Regions from separate parts of the Scopulibacillus cellulosilyticus genome, predicted to be linked through region 1. Evidence: riboswitches for the same ligand, from Rfam matches in the RefSeq annotation. Region 1 holds a riboswitch; each other region holds the start of a gene.

Region 1 (5,623 bases):
GATTAACGTTGGTTTTTGCTTGAAAAGCAATATAAACACCATAGATCGCATGGAATATAATTGGCAGATAGATGAAAACGATTTCCAAGAAAAGTAAATACGGCAAGCTTTCCATAAATCCGGCTGCCTTGTTAAATGATTCCGGCCCTCTTGTTGCAAAGTAATTGACCGTCAAGTGTACAACTAGGAACAATCCAATTGGAACGAGTCCTAAAAATGAGTGTAGCCTGCGGCTAACAAAATCCCGTTGTGCCATTAATTTTCCCCCTTTTCCTATGATTTGGACAGTTTGTCGAATTTGGTTGTTTTTTGCCATATGGCGGGAATCTGCAACCTCAAACAAAAAGTTTGGTAAATGTAACAAGTTCATTGTACTCCCATCACTATAACCAGTCAAGGCAATAAAGAATGTCGTTTTCGAACATTTGTCATAGAGCTTTTTTTGATTACTCGTTATAATAAAATGGATGGAGGAGATACAACATGACAAAAATTACATATCCTAAACCCGAATATTACGGTGATGCGACAATTTCTGCATTCGGTTACGAATTATTAAGAAATGCTCTGTTGCCTGAATTGCTTGGTGAAGAACTTTCGCCAATTCTTTATTGGTCCGGCAGAAAACTGGCCCGCCAATACCCTCTCGATACCATAGAAGACATCGTTGCTTTCTTTACATATGCGGCTTGGGGCACACTGACTGTCGCCGATCAGCAAAAAGATAAAATAACTTTTCACCTGTCATCAGATCTGATTGAAGCCCGGATGAAAGATGACCCGAATACCTCATTTTCCCTGGAGGCCGGTTTTCTTGCAGAACAGCTCCAAAGGCAATTAAATTGTGTGGCAGAAGCCTTTGCTGAACCAAGAAACGCAAAGGTAAAACATGTAACCTTTCATGTTAAGTGGGACTTTAAGGATATGATTAGACCTATAAACAGCTCACAAAAAAATGATAAAGTATAAAACGGGACTGTCGAACTATTCGACAGCCTCATTTTTTTATATTCCCCTATTATCAATTTACTATAACTTCTTTTTCTTCCAGTTCAAAAGCCTGATGCAAAATATTTAACGACAGCGACAGGTCTTTTTCATCTACAATGGTAGAAACCTTAATTTCTGAAGTACTAACCATTTTCACTCTTATTCCATCGTCATTTAATGTGGTAAACATTTTCGCAGCTACTCCAGGATTTGATGTCATTCCAGATCCAATAATCGATACTTTAGCTAAATTAGATTCAATATCAATTTCACTAAAGCGAAGAATCCTTTTGGCTTGGTTAAGTACGTCTAAAGCATCCGCAAGTGAACTATCATCAATTGTAAAAGAAAGGTTTGTCACTTCATCTTTAAAAACATTTTGAATAATAATATCAACATTAATTTGTGCATTGGCTAAAATATTAAAAACCTTTGACAGCGTGTCTTTGTCATTTGGCAGATCTAAAAGTGTCAACTTAGTAACATGTTTTTCAAAAGCTAATCCTCTTACAGCCCGTTGGTTTTCCATTGATACACACTCCTTAACCATAGTCCCTTCCTCATTTGAAAATGAAGATCTTACAACCAGCTTAATTTTATCGTTCTTTGCATATTCAACGGCTCTTGGATGCAAGACTCCTGCACCTAAATAGGCCATTTCTAACATTTCATCATAACTAATTTCATCAAGCTTTCTTGCAGTTTCTACATATCTCGGATCAACCGTAAAAACACCGGTAACATCGGTATAAATTTCACAAAGATCAGCAGCAAATGCTGATGCAAGCGCAACTGCTGATGTATCTGAGCCTCCCCTGCCTAATGTTGTGACCTGTCCTGATTGGGTCACTCCTTGAAACCCTGCCACAACTACAATTTTTTGCTGCTCAAGATATTCGGAAATTTTGCTTTCTTCAATTTGTAATATTCTTGCATTTCCATGAGTATCATCCGTGTAAAACCCGGCTTGCCACCCTGTCAATGCAACTGCATCATATCCATCTTCCTTTAATAGCATGGCTAATAAAGAGGATGTAACTTGCTCCCCTGTTGAAAGGAGTAGGTCAAGTTCACATTTGCTCGGGCGGTTAGAAATTTCTCCTGCCAAATTAACTAAGTGGTCGGTTGTTTTTCCCATTGCCGAAACAACAACAATGACCTGTTCTCCCGAGTCGGCCTTTTGCTCAATACGATGTGCAGCACGCCTTATTTTTTCTACATTTGCAACTGATGTTCCGCCAAATTTCATAACAGTTAGCGTCATTAAGATTTCTCCCCTCTCTCTTTTTATAAGTTCCCAGCTGATGGAATAGGAAAGAAAACCCGGCTATCGTTAACCCGCCAAGCGGCGGTGATCGCACAGACCTTATACTATCGATTATTCTGAATATAGATAGCAATAAAAAAACAGCAGTGAGCGCTACCCACTGCTGCTGATATTCCTACAACATGCTGAGATAGTACTCCACACTCTTAAAAAGTGTGACAGCCCTGCATTTATTCAATCCAGGTCCAGCAAAAAAATGATTGAGCACTTCTCTGCTTCGGCGAGCCACCCTTTCAACTATCATCATCAAATCTCAATATTCTTAGATAGTCTACTCTTGAGACCCGCGCCTCTATCACTAAAAGCTTCTTATGAAATTAGTTTGTATTATAGCAAAGAATCTTTTTGTAAACAACTGATTTTTTAATTTTTATCTAAATAGTCTTTAACCTTTTTGGCGGTATTCGATGGGAGTCCTGAATTTATAAGATCTTCAACAGTTGCCTCACGAATTTTTTTTATTGATCCAAAATGTTTTAGCAGGGCTTGCTTTCTCTTAGGTCCAATGCCCTGGATATCATCCAAAATAGACTTTGTCATACTTTTGTCCCGAATTTGCCGATGAAAAGTGATAGCAAACCGGTGGACTTCATCTTGAATACGTTGGAGCAAATAAAATTCTTGACTATTCCGATCCAAAGGGATAATTTCTTGCGTCTCACCCATAACAAGCTGAGAGGTTCTGTGTTTTTCGTCTTTTACTAATCCGCAAACAGGGATAGTAAGGCCCAATTCATTTTCCAGAACATCAATCGCCGCTGACATTTGCCCTTTGCCCCCGTCAATCAAAATGAGATCAGGTAATGGCGATTTTTCTTTTAGGACCCTTGAATAACGTCTTCTTACAACTTCACGCATTGTGGCGACATCATCAGGACCTTTAACGGTTTTGATATTATATTTACGATATTCTTTTTTATTAGGTTTGCCGTCTTCAAAAACAACCATTGCTGATACAGGATGGACACCTTGTATATTCGAATTATCAAAGGTTTCTATACGTCTTGGCGTTTCAATATTCAGGTGCTTGCCCAAATTCTCTACCGCTCTTATCGTCCGTGATTCATCCCGTTCAATTAAGGCGAATTTTTCTTTCAAGGCAATCTTTGCATTTTTTTCCGCCATTTCAACAAGTTCTTTTTTCTTCCCTCTTTTTGGTTGATGAACCGGAACTTCAAGCATCTGATTGACTAATTGATCATTAATGGATTGAGGAATGAGTATCTCTTTAGGCTTTAAATGGTTTTGATGCAAGTAAAATTGGCCAATATATGTTAAAAGATCCTCTTCAGGTTCTTGATAAAAAGGAAAAATTGAAACGTCGCGTTCAATGAGTTTACCTTGTCTGATAAAAAAGACTTGGACACACATCCAGCCTTTATCAATCGCATAACCAAAAACATCCCTGTCATGTAAATCACCAAAAAGCACATTTTGTTTTTCCATGATCGTTTCAATATGACGTATTTGATCGCGAAGCTCTTTAGCATGCTCAAAATTAAGTTCTTCAGCCGCCTTTGCCATCTTTTTTTCTAAATCCTGTTTGACATCTTGATGACCGCCATTTAAAAAGCGGATGATATTATCTGTCATTTCTTTATATGTTTCTTCAGATATATCATTGACACACGGGGCTAAACATTGACCGATATGATAATATAGACAAACTCTATCCGGCAGTGTCCGGCATTTTCTAAGCGGATAAAGACGATCCAGCAGCCGTTTTGTTTCCGAAGCAGCTGTCGCATTAGGGTAAGGCCCAAAATATTTCCCGCTGTTCTTTTTTACTTTCCGCGTAATAATCAAGCGCGGGTGCTTCTCAGATGTTAACTTGATATAGGGATAGCTCTTATCATCCTTTAACATGACATTATATTTAGGTTCATGTTTTTTTATTAAATTCATTTCTAGTATAAGGGACTCAATCTCTGATGACACAACAATATATTCAAAATCGCATATATCACTGACTAACCTCTGAGTTTTTGCATCATGAGATCCTGTAAAATAAGAGCGGACCCGATTTTTTAAATTTTTGGCTTTCCCTACATAAATAATTTGTCCGTACTGGTTTTTCATTAAATAACATCCAGGCTGAGCCGGAAGTAAATCAAGCTTTTCTTTTAAGGTAGACATTGGCGTTCATTCCTTTGTTATATAGTCACCTTAGAATTTTTTATACACATACTTATATATATTAGGATGCGTCACGCCAGTTTTCAACATTTCCCGAGAAATAAATTAAAAACATGAAGCCCCGAAGGACTTCATGTTTTTCTTTTATACTGCCAATCGGCAAGTTTTACTGATGCTTTTCGATAACATTGATTAAAGCTTCTTTAGGTTGAAAACCAACAACTTTATCAACGATTTCCCCGTCTTTAAATACGATAAGAGTCGGAATGCTCATGACTCCGTATTCACTTGCCGTATTTTGATTATCATCAACGTTAAGCTTAACAATTTGTACCTTGTCGCTCATTTCTGAATCAACTTCTTCAAGCACTGGTGCAATCATTTTACAAGGTCCGCACCATGGTGCCCAAAAGTCGACTAATACTAAGCCGCTGGAAATTGCTTCAGAAAAGTTTTGGTCAGTAACATTTTGTATTGCCATATCCTAAAATTTCCTCCTTTATCAATAACATACCTTTCTTATGAAGAAGTATATCATCTCTTATTTAGTTATGCCATTGATAGGTCTTCAATATTATGAGGAAATTAAAAACTAAAATAATTAGGCTTCCTGGAGAATCTCTTTAAAATGTTTGGTCAGTAATGGAACAACCTCAAAAAGATCACCGACAATACCATAATCCGCAACATTGAAGATATTGGCTTCAGGGTCTTTATTAATGGCGACAATAACTTTCGAGTTTGACATACCGGCCAAATGCTGAATGGCACCTGAAATACCGCAGGCAATATAAAGGTCAGGTGTGACGACTTTACCGGTTTGCCCGATTTGCAATGAATAGTCGCAATAACCGGCATCACAGGCACCTCGGGAAGCGCCGACCGCTCCGCCAAGCACTTCTGCTAATTCCTTCAGCGGTTCAAAGCCTTCTTCGCTTTTCACTCCCCTGCCGCCGGATATAATAATTTTAGCCTCTGATAAGTCCACGCCTGAAGTTGTCTTTTTCACAATATCTTTAACAATCGTGCGCAGATCCTTAATGGCGACATCAAAGGCATTTACAACAGCTTCTTTAGATTCGTCTTTTTCTAAGGCATCAATATTATTTGGACGAATCGTTACAAAAACGATGCCGTCTTTAATCTGTTTTTTCTCAAAAGCCTTGCCTG
Region 2 (5,623 bases), on a different contig from region 1:
TGCGGGCGCCGGCGGGACCTCCTGGATTCAAGTTGAAAAGTTTCGTTCAAAAGACCCTGTCCGAATTCAGGCTGCTGAAGCTTTTTACGATTGGGGCATTCCTACGTCTGATTGTATTGTTGATGTGAGGAAGGCTATTCCCGACAATCAAAAAACTTTGGTTGCGAGCGGGGGATTATATACAGGTGTCGATGCGGCAAAAGCAATAGCAATAGGTGCCGATCTGGCAGGGTTTGGGCGGTCAATTTTGAAGGATGCTGTTGAGTCGGAAGAAGCCCTTGACAAAACACTTGAGCGAATTGAAATGGAACTTAAAATGGCGATGTTCGGGATTGGTGCCCATAACCTGGAAGAGTTGAAATTGAGTCCGCTGATTAAAAAGATTGATTAAAGTAAACTAGTAGTATAAATCAACGCATTATAACAGTATAAAATGCGCCTTAATTGGAAAGGATTGTTATCGTGAAATTAAATTTAGCAATCTTTTTTAAAGAGGTGAAAGTTTTATGGCAAAGCATACAGTGCGTTTACTAGGCTTTATTTTTCTTGTCATAGGAATAGTCGGATACTTTGTGCCGTTTGAAGGGTTTTTCTCATTAACGATGAATCACAATATGGTGCATCTTATTTCCGGCATTGTGATGCTGCTTAGCAGCAGTAATGAAGCGCGCAGCTCATTATGCGCGAAAGTATTCGGAGCTATCTACTCGCTAATGTTTTTGGCGGGTTTATTTACCCAAAATATTATGGGTATGATGCTGCTTCCGGCAGACACGGTTCTGCATTTAATCATTGCGGCTGTCTTATTGTTCGCCGGCTTCAAATCAGCAAGTATGTCAAGAAACAAGTCAAAAGATACTTCGATGTAAACTCTGTATAGCCTCCCGTTAGAATGGGAGGCTTATATATGAGAATTAAATTTTAATAAAAAATTCACATTGAAACTCATTTATTACTTAATGTCCGTTTACCTTTTTAGTTTTTCATTAAATTTTGTCGAGAAATATGATACAAAAAAGCCTACAAATATGGCTGTAAATATATATCCTAATAAGTACTCTAGCAAAGTAATTAACGTTAATGGATTCTGTATATTAAATTTAGATTGTAAAGAGAATAAAGGTGTTAAACCCATGCTTATCATATAATACAGATGTTTCCATTTGAAGTTATGGTTTAGTAAAATTACTTCCTTCGAAGAGAACATATTGAAAACATCATTATGTTCTAAATAATATGAACCAAAAGCCACCCCAATTATGAAGAAAACCCAACAGATCATAAATAAAAAGATTATTATATGAAATAACCAATTCCTGGTGCTATCAATTGCAAATTTTAAATATAAACAAGAATAAATTGTTGTAAGGATTACAGTAATTAATAAAGAAAATAAATTACCCCCGTTATTTTCAATATTAACTTCAAGAATAGTAATACAAAATAAAGCCAGAAGGCATAGTTTTATATAGTTTGAAAATATGACAGTAAAAATCTTATGAATTTTGTTTGGGAATTTGTTTGACTTTACAGTTGAAACTTTTAAAAATGGAGCACTTATGTATTCTCCAAAACCATAAGCTAGAATAATAATCATTATAATAATTAATATTCTTAAAGCTAAGGGCATTCTATTTAAATAAAGCCCAAAAGTGGCAAAGAAAACTACTGTTCCAAAGGATAATCCATAAATGACTAATCGCCATTTTGTTTTAGATAAGGTACTAAGTACAAAAATACTATTAAAAATTTTATTACGATATTTATTGCTTAATTTAATTGCATTAAGTACCTCTCTACCCCTTTTAATTGAACTTTTAAAGTCATCAATCCAATTAAAAAAACTCCTCTTAAAATTAAATTTATTTAAGGCAATTTGTTTTTTTATATACAGTAAGAGACTTACAAAAATTGAAAAAAGACTATATAATATTGCCATTGTAGCCAAAAACAAAAATTCTATTTCAACAAAATTCACAAAAGGTCCCCCTTTTAAAAGATTAAATCCTTGACTTTTTTAAACTTTATTATATTTTAATGTTAGAATATCTTACAAGAAAGAAAAGGTTTGTCTTTCTTCTTTAATTTGAAATCCCTATTGACTACTTAACTGAGCATATTAAATAAGTAAAAAAATACTGATAGAATGGTTTTTAATTTTTTTAAATTAAAAAGGTTTATCATTTTCATATTTGGGGAAAATAAAAGGATTTTCGAAGACTATTTTGAATTAGGTATAATAAAACCAAGGTTTTGTAATTTCTATCTTAACAACGCTTGTCATCATAACAAACTTACAAGCTTGTTTTCTTGGAAACATAAACCTTTTTACTAAATCTCTTTTATTAACATATCGCCATATGTTATTATATATAAAAAGTCTTATATTAATAATCTGGATATATCACTGGTTAAATTAGACAGAGGTCAATAAGCAGCAGCTGAAAACCGCCTATCGAACTATTTTATTGCCAGCGTACCATATACCATTGCCAATTTAAATATTGTCATATACAATGAAATTTTAATTGAATAGACACAAAATCCTCATCATATAAGTTAAGTTAGGTGAGGTAGAGGTCGCGGTTTTTATCAGTAATGCAGAGGAGACTAAGAGAAGTTTAAGAGTTTGCATGAAAGGAAAAATCGCCGAAGTTCATTCAGGTTTCTCTTACTGGACGGGCTGGGGCTGTTTCCGAATAGGGGCAGAACTGTCACGTGAGTAATCCTTGCGTGTTGAGCTATCGATGGAAGGTATGATGAGGGCTTCTTAATGCCGTCGAGAGCTTCTTTCGACGGTATTTTTTTACCCTTCTCCTTCCCATTCTAAAAGTGTGAGTTCAAAAGGGAGGACATGTTTCCCGGACTTTTTGAACATCCTCTAAAAGGAAAAGGAGATTTGATAATGATAATGGATGACAATCAGCCTGAAAATAATTCAAATGAGTTAAAGAGAGGCCTTAAGTCGCGCCACTTAACGATGATTTCGTTAGGCGGAGCGCTCGGTACCGGTATTTTCCTAGCCAGCGGCGGGTCGATTCATTCGGCCGGACCAGGCGGGGCGCTTGCAGCTTATCTAATTATTGGTATAATGGTATTCTTTCTAATGACCAGTCTGGGGGAACTTGCGGCTTACATGCCGACGAGCGGTTCATTCAGCACTTATGCTACCAGGTATGTCGATCCGGCTTTCGGATTTGCTTTAGGCTGGAATTATTGGTTTAACTGGGCAATTACGATTGCAGCTGAACTTTCTGCAGCGACACTTGTCATGAAATTTTGGTTTCCTCACAGCTCATCATTGTTTTGGAGTGCTTTGTTTTTAGTTATTATTTTTCTTCTTAATTTTTTATCCGTAAAATCTTATGGTGAGTCTGAGTATTGGTTTGCCTTTATTAAAGTTGCCACGGTTATCATCTTTCTTATTGTCGGTATTTTAATGATACTGGGTATCTTTCACAGCAATACAGTAGGGTTTAAAAACTTTACAATTGGAGATGCGCCTTTTCATGGCGGGATCCTTGCGACTTTCGGCATTTTCTTAGCGGCTGGATTCTCTTTCCAAGGAACCGAGCTTTTGGGTGTCAGCGCCGGTGAAAGTGATGACCCTGAAAAAACCGTTCCCCGCGCGATGAAAAGTGTTTTTTGGCGCATTCTATTGTTTTACGTATTAGCGATCTTAGTGATTAGTTTAATTATTCCTTACACAAATAAAAGCTTAGCAAGCGAAAGTGTTATGGTCAGTCCGTTCACGCTTGTCTTTAAAAAGGCGGGACTCGCTTTTGCGGCATCTGTGATGAACGCAGTTATTTTAACGGCTGTTTTATCTTCCGGTAACTCTGGATTATATGCATCAACACGTATGCTTTATGCACTGGCCAAAGAGGGAAAAGCACCCCGCTTTTTAACAAAAGTTAATAAACGCGGTGTGCCGATTTGGGCGCTTATTATTACGGCCTTAATTGGTGCGTTTGCTTTTCTTGCATCGATTTTCGGAGACGGTATTGTTTATACATGGCTCTTAAATATTTCCGGGTTATCGGGATTTATCGCTTGGCTTGGCATTGCAGTCTGCCATTATCGTTTCCGTAGAGCTTATGTTGCCCAGGGGCGGGATCTCAATGATTTGCCGTATCGTGCAAAATGGTTTCCGTTTGGTCCGATATTTGCATTTATCGTCTGTATGATTGTTGTTATCGGGCAGAATTATAGTGCCTTTCTCGGCGGACATATCGATTGGAACGGGTTATTTGTGTCCTATATTGGCATTCCGATCTTCTTAATAGTTTGGCTCGGATATAAGTTTATTAAAAAGACAAAAGTGATTCCCCTTAAGCAATGCGACTTTGATAGGAAGATAGACTAAGTAATGGCGATATTTTACATCTGATAATCAGTTGACAAAAAAGTAATTTGTTTTATACTTTTAAATATCTTAAACAACTTAGAATATCATTCGATGACAAAGAGAGTAGTTATTTTTGATGCAATAGCGAGCCGGGGAATGGTGGAAGCCTGGCGCTAGAAAATAATGAACCGCACTTTCGAGAAGCTGTTTGAACGACATCATGATGTTTACTAGAATTTGCCGGGGCATCCCGTTATCAGATATAAGAGGTTCTTCAATTGAAGAACTATTAGAGTGGTACCGCGGAAAAAGTCCGTCTCTTGATTAAGAGGCGGGCTTTTTTATTTAGTTATTATAGGTTATTATAATAATTGAAAAATTACAAAATATTTTCAAACACATCATAAATGCTTTTGAAAAGGGGTGAAAGGTATGACGAAACAATCTAAGCAATCAATAAACGCACAATCCGCTCATTCGGCTGACCTGAAGAGAGGGTTGAAAGCCCGACATCTGACAATGATTTCTTTAGGCGGCTCAATTGGTACAGGACTGTTTCTCGGAAGCGGCACAGCTATTCACACCGCAGGTCCCGGAGGCGCGTTATTAGCATATATTATTATCGGTATTATGGTTTATTTCATTATGACAAGCTTAGGAGAATTGGCAGCATTTATGCCGACGAGCGGCTCATTCAGCACGTATGCGACGAGGTTTATCGATCCGGCGCTCGGATTTGCGCTTGGCTGGAATTATTGGTACAGCTGGGCAATAACTTTAGCTACCGAATTGTCTGCTGCTGCACTCGTTATGAAGTTTTGGTTTCCGCACAGCCCGTCTCTATTATGGAGTGCATTATTTTTAGTCATCATGTTTGCTATCAATTACCTTTCCGTAAGAGGATATGGTGAAGGTGAATACTGGTTTGCTTTTATTAAAGTAGCGACCGTTATTATATTTATTATTGTTGGTTTATTAATGATTTTTGGTATTATGAATGGACATGCCGCAGGCTTTAAGAATTTTACTGTCGGTGATGCGCCGTTCCACGGGGGAGCTTCAGCTGTATTTGCGATCTTCTTGGCGGCAGGATTTTCCTTCCAAGGTACAGAAATAGTAGGTGTTGCGGCAGGAGAGAGTGAAAATCCAAGAAAAAATATCCCGCGCGCGATTCGCAGCGTCTTCTGGCGGATTCTGCTCTTTTATATTTTTGCGATTTTCGTTATAGGCATGATCATTCCATATACGACTCATAGCTTAATGAGCCAAAATATT
Region 3 (5,623 bases), on a different contig from region 1:
ATCAATTGGCGCACAAAGCAATCCGCGGCCTTCGGTAACCATAAAATTAATCACTGCAGGTGTCGCTTTATCAGCTAATGCGAGAAAATCTCCTTCATTTTCGCGGTTTTCATCATCACAAACGATAATCACACTGCCTGCTTTTAAATCTTCAATCGCTTCTTCAATAGAATCAAAGAGTTGTCCTTGTTCTGCTTTTTTATCCATTGATAAACCCGCTCTCTTTTAATTTTGTTATCGTTAAACCTTGTGAATCCTCGCTGCTGTCGCGTTGCTGAATAAATTTCTCAATATACTTGCCGACAACGTCTGTTTCAATATTAACAATATCATTAACGCCTTTTTCCCCTAATATTGTATGAGTCATCGTGTGAGGAATAAGAGAAATCAAAAATTCATTTTCATTTAAACCAAAAATAGTTAAGCTCGTTCCATCAACCGTAACTGAACCTTTATATACCATGTAATGTGATAACTGTTCAGAGACTTTTATCGTGTAGTAAACAGCGTTATCTACGGCTTCCTTTTTTGTTATCATACCAATTCCATCAACATGCCCTGAAACAATATGGCCGCCAAGCCGGCCGTTAGCCGCCATCGCCCTTTCTAAATTCACTTTAGAGCCTGTCCGGCATTGGCTGAGGGATGTTGCTTTTACCGTCTCAGGCATTAAGTCAACGGTAAAAATACTGTCCTGAAAATGATTAACCGTTAAACAGACACCGTTAACCGCTATACTATCGCCTAATGAAACATCCTTTATAATTTGCGGAGCTTCAATCGTCATAACGACAGCATCTCCTGATTGCTCAATCATTCTTATTGTCCCTATTTCTTCAATAATTCCGGTAAACATGTTAATTATTCCCCCTTTACATGAGCAACAATTTTCAAATCGTTCCCTATCTTTGTCATTTCTTCAAATTCCAGAGGCAGCGCATCTGCCAGACTGGCTGCACCTTTTCCGCCAAAAGCTGTTAAAGCATCCTGACCGCCTATAATTTTTGGTGCGATATAAGCGATGATTTGATTCACTTTACCTGTTTGAAGAAATGCGTCATGGACACTTGAGCCTCCTTCTACAAGCAAGGTAACGATTTCTTTTTGGCCTAAAAAGGTGAGAACGTTATAAATGGATAAATTTTCAAAATAGTATATATTGGCACCCCGGGTTTTTAAGTCCGCTGCTTTTTGACTATTTTCATGCTCTTTAGAAGTTAAAATCCATGTTGGCGCAAGGCCATCATTTACTATAATTGCCTCGATCGGTGTTCTTAAATGGCGATCCAATATGATCCGGATAGGGTGACGGCCTTGATGATCGTCAAGGCGCGTTGTCAGTGACGGGTTATCAGCTAACACAGTACCAATGCCAACTAAAATCGCATCGTGTGTATGCCTTAAGTAATGTCCGTCCTTTCTCGCTTCTGGGCCGGTAATCCACTTACTTTCACCGCTTGCAGTTGCCATTTTCCCATCTAAGCTGACAGCCATTTTTATTGTTACATAAGGTTTTTTGGTTTTAATATAATGAAAAAAGCTTTGATAATATTGACGAGCCTCATCCTCCATGACTCCAACCGTAACCTCAATTCCGGCATCTTCTAATTTTTTTATACCTGTTCCGGCAACTTGAGGATTGGGATCAACTGTTGCAATAACAACCCGCGAGATATCCTTTTCAATAATTAAATCAGCGCACGGCGGCGTTTTCCCAAAATGGCTGCAAGGTTCCAGCGTCACATATATCGTTCCGCCTTTCGCCTTTTGACCCGCCATATTTAAAGCATGTACTTCCGCATGTGCTTCTCCAGCTTTTAAATGAGCACCTAAACCGACGATTCGACCATGATTAACAACAATAGCTGCTACGGCAGGATTCGGGCTTGTTTGTCCTGAGGTTCCTTTAACCATATTTAAAGCCAATGACATGTACTCAATATCAGACACACTCTTCACTCCCTTCATAAGAAAACAATGAACACCAAAAACCCCGAGAACAATTGTCCTCGGGGTTCAAACGATTCCATAGGAAATAAGCCATAAAAATAAGCATAGATAACCTATTTTTATAGTATCCGTTATGATTCGCAGTTTTACTTATACTATCTCTTATCTTATATATCTATGATTAGTCCTTAAACAATATACATAGATATAAATCCTGATAGTATCAGAAAACATCGGCCTTCTCCCATCCAGACTTTTACTGTCGGTTCTGGTTTTTCACCAGATCCACCGCTTGAGTTTCACTCGCACGGGTCACGGACTTAGAAGCAGAATTTGCTTCATCACCGTCGGTAGGGAATTTCACCCAACCCCGAAGGCATACTTATATTCAATTAGTACATGTTCAACATCACTGTTTGTAAATCTATTATACACAAAAAAGCTGTCTTTTGTCTAATTATTAACTAAAACTGATTGAATCAGCGGTAATTCATGTTTAATTAAATCCTCGTATGTTTCTCTTTGAATAACCAGTTGTGCTGATCCATTTTCGACAAATACGACCGCAGGTTTCGGAATACGGTTATAATGGTTTGCCATCGCATATCCGTAAGCTCCTGTACAAAAAACAGCAAGAATATCGTTAGGCTCTGTTACTTTCGGCAGTTTAGCATCCCAGATTAAAATATCTCCGCTTTCGCAGCACTTACCCGCAACCGTTACTGTATCATCAGCGGGTGCCAGTGCCTTATTAGCTACCATGCATTCATATTTAGCCTGATAAAGGGCCGGTCTCAGATTATCCGTCATTCCGCCATCTACAGAAATATACTTTCTTGTTTGGGGAATATCTTTGAAAGCACCTATCGTATAAAGGGTTGTTCCCGCTTCACCAACTAAAATTCTGCCCGGTTCCACCCAGATTTCCGGATAAGCCATACTAAGCCTGTTACATTCTTCAATAACCGTATCGACAATTGTATCAACAAATTTTTCAATCATTAGCGGTTCGTCTTCTTCAGAATATTTAATACCAAAGCCGCCGCCCACATTTAAAACATTCAACTGAAAACCATATTGTTTTCTCCATTTATCAAACTTCTGAAACATTTTGTTAATTGCTTGCGCAAAACTTTTATCATTAAAAATTTGCGAGCCAATATGGCAATGAAGCCCCTTTAATACAATATTCGGCGAATCACTGGTCATCTGTATCGCCTCTTCTAAGCTGCCGTTATTAAGGTTAAATCCAAATTTAGAATCCTCTTGACCAGTCATAATGTAAGTGTGGGTATGTGCTTCGACACCGGGCGTCGTCCTTAAAAGAACATCAATCGTTTGATGACGTTCCGCGCAAAGTTGATCCAATAAAGTTAATTCATAAAAATTATCAACAATAATTGTTCCTATTTTTTCATCTAAAGCCAGTTTAAGTTCATCCGGTGTCTTATTATTTCCATGAAAGTGAATCCGTTCAGGCGGAAATCCCGCCTTAACAGCAGTATACAATTCACCTCCGGATACAACATCCAATGATAAATCTAATTCATTTATAAGTTGTATCATGGCAATTGAGGAAAAAGCTTTGCTGGCATATGCCACTTGCCACGGTACTTCACGCCGCGAAAAAGCTTTTTTAAATTCTGCCACCTTTTCCTTAATTAATGCAATATCGTAAACATATAGCGGTGAACCATATTCCCTAACTAACTTTACAGTGTCTACACCGCCAATTGTAAGATGACCATTCTCATTAACTTCTTGTGTGCCTCGCATAAAAAATATTCCCCTTTCCTAGGCGGGCACTACTCCAACATGATGAAAATAAAGGAAACTTGGCTGGTGACAAGCCTCCCGGCGAAGTCAACCGCTTAGTACTCCAGAGCACAAGTCTCACTAGCTCACTCTGATCGCAGACTCGCTTTGCTGCTCTTATACTATCTTCCTTATCTTGGCACCTGCGTTGAGCCGCTTCATGCTGCCTAGATATAATTGATAGAGCAAAGAAAGCTTATGCAACGAAGTACATAAGCTTGTGCCGGTACCTCATTAGTCGGAATAGTACTCCACTACTTATATTATAGCAGTGACAGTTTAATGCTTCTTCAGCATTAACCCAGCAAATCATTTTTTGGGCAAAATGATTTGCTTCGGCAAATTGACCTTTCCGACATCTTCATAGCTGCCCGTTGCTCGATACCGTACTGATTCGTTTTGCGCCCCATACTCCTCAAATGATGAGGTTATATAAAAATTTATTTTGAATTATATCACACCTTATTTGAACATACAATCACTTTTTTGAACAGCTATATGGGAAAAACCCGCCAATCGGCGGGTTCATCAGTCTGTTTTACTTGGTTGTCTTGAATCATCAATGGACCTTACAATGCTCGGTCTTGAATAAGCAGTCGGCATTGCGGTTCTTACCATTATATTAAATAAGGCTTTTGGATTAAAAGGTATAAACGGCCAGAGATATGGTGTGTTAATATTTTTGATTTGGGCTAGGAAAATAATTATTAAAGTCGTTCCAACGGCAAATCCAGGAACGTCAAAAATAGCCGTAACTATAATCAGGAACACTCTAACCATTTTATTTGCCAAACTCAGCTCATAACTCGGAGTGGCGAACCCGCCAACAGCTGAAATTGACGTGTAAAGGATAACTTCAGGTAAAAATATTCCAACCTGAATGGCTACCTGACCGATTAAAATAGCCGCGATCAAGCCGAGCGCCGTTGAAAGTGCTGTCGGCGTGTGTATAGCAGCCATTCGCAATGCTTCAATTCCAAATTCAGCAAGTAAAATTTGCAAGAAGATTGGTATATGGTAAGTATGTTTATTTGGACCAATAAAGCTTAGCCAATGAGGGAGCAGTGACCCCTCCTGAACAAGCAAATACCAAAAAGGAACAAGAAAAACAGAGGCAAGCATCGCTATAAACCTGACCCATCTAAGAAAAGCGCCTGATGATGGCGTTTGTAAGTATTCTTCAGCATGTTGAACATGGTGAAATAATGTCGTTGGCAAAATGACAACACTTGGTGACGTATCAACAATCATGACGATATGCCCTTCTAATATGTGTTCAGCAGCTACATCAGGCCGTCCTGTATACCTTACTAATGGATAAGGGTTAAAGCCTTGCTTGACGATAAATTCCTCAATCGTTTTATCACCCATTGGAATACCATCAATTTCTATCTGTTTAAGTTCTTTTTTTATTGTCTTTAGAAGCCCGGGATTTGCAACGTCCTTTATATAACTTAGACAAACATCTGTTTTAGAACGTTTTCCAACTCTTATAAGCTCATTCCGGTAATTTTCGTCACGAACCCGTCTGCGAATCAGTCCTGCATTCAAAATAATATTTTCAACAAAACCATCCTTCGAGCCGCGAATAACCTTTTCAACATCCGGCTCTTCCGGCGTCCGGCCTGGATAATTCCGAACATCAACAGCAAACCCGATCGTCTCGCCGTCAATGAGAACAATGATTAAACCGCATAGCATATAAAGCAAAACTTCATCCAATGTTTTAATTTCCATCACTTGTTCATGAGCTAAGTGGTTTTTAATGACATCTTTCGTCTTCACATTTGGCCGATGGGTGTTAACCATTCTCATGAGTTCCCTAAATAACAAAATGACCATTTCTGAATTGCATAGT

The links. A riboswitch is a leader RNA that binds a small molecule or an ion and turns the genes downstream of it on or off. The one in region 1 is predicted to bind lysine.
Region 2: it holds a riboswitch for lysine, as region 1 does, so the genes downstream of both, ACFQRG_RS02825 (amino acid permease) here and ACFQRG_RS12180 (aspartate kinase) in region 1, are expected to answer to the same signal.
Region 3: it holds a riboswitch for lysine, as region 1 does, so the genes downstream of both, lysA (diaminopimelate decarboxylase) here and ACFQRG_RS12180 (aspartate kinase) in region 1, are expected to answer to the same signal.

The regions. Positions count from the first base shown of each region.
Region 1 is NZ_JBHTCO010000014.1:185,507-191,129, reverse strand. Features, by position in the region: gene ACFQRG_RS12190 (succinate dehydrogenase cytochrome b558 subunit) at 1-256, opposite strand, end outside; gene ACFQRG_RS12185 (YslB family protein) at 484-969, shown strand; gene ACFQRG_RS12180 (aspartate kinase) at 1,022-2,254, opposite strand; lysine riboswitch at 2,441-2,620, opposite strand; gene uvrC (excinuclease ABC subunit UvrC) at 2,681-4,453, opposite strand; gene trxA (thioredoxin) at 4,620-4,934, opposite strand; gene ACFQRG_RS12165 (electron transfer flavoprotein subunit alpha/FixB family protein) at 5,055-5,623, opposite strand, start outside.
Region 2 is NZ_JBHTCO010000003.1:83,099-88,721, reverse strand. Features, by position in the region: gene fni (type 2 isopentenyl-diphosphate Delta-isomerase) at 1-391, shown strand, start outside; gene ACFQRG_RS02835 (DUF4383 domain-containing protein) at 507-869, shown strand; gene ACFQRG_RS02830 (hypothetical protein) at 968-1,978, opposite strand; lysine riboswitch at 2,567-2,752, shown strand; gene ACFQRG_RS02825 (amino acid permease) at 2,906-4,366, shown strand; T-box leader at 4,451-4,672, shown strand; gene ACFQRG_RS02820 (amino acid permease) at 4,781-5,623, shown strand, end outside.
Region 3 is NZ_JBHTCO010000001.1:113,210-118,832, reverse strand. Features, by position in the region: gene ACFQRG_RS00600 (bifunctional 3,4-dihydroxy-2-butanone-4-phosphate synthase/GTP cyclohydrolase II) at 1-207, opposite strand, end outside; gene ribE (riboflavin synthase) at 200-856, opposite strand; gene ribD (bifunctional diaminohydroxyphosphoribosylaminopyrimidine deaminase/5-amino-6-(5-phosphoribosylamino)uracil reductase RibD) at 862-1,950, opposite strand; FMN riboswitch at 2,183-2,332, opposite strand; gene lysA (diaminopimelate decarboxylase) at 2,404-3,726, opposite strand; lysine riboswitch at 4,002-4,184, opposite strand; gene ACFQRG_RS00580 (spore germination protein) at 4,294-5,623, opposite strand, start outside.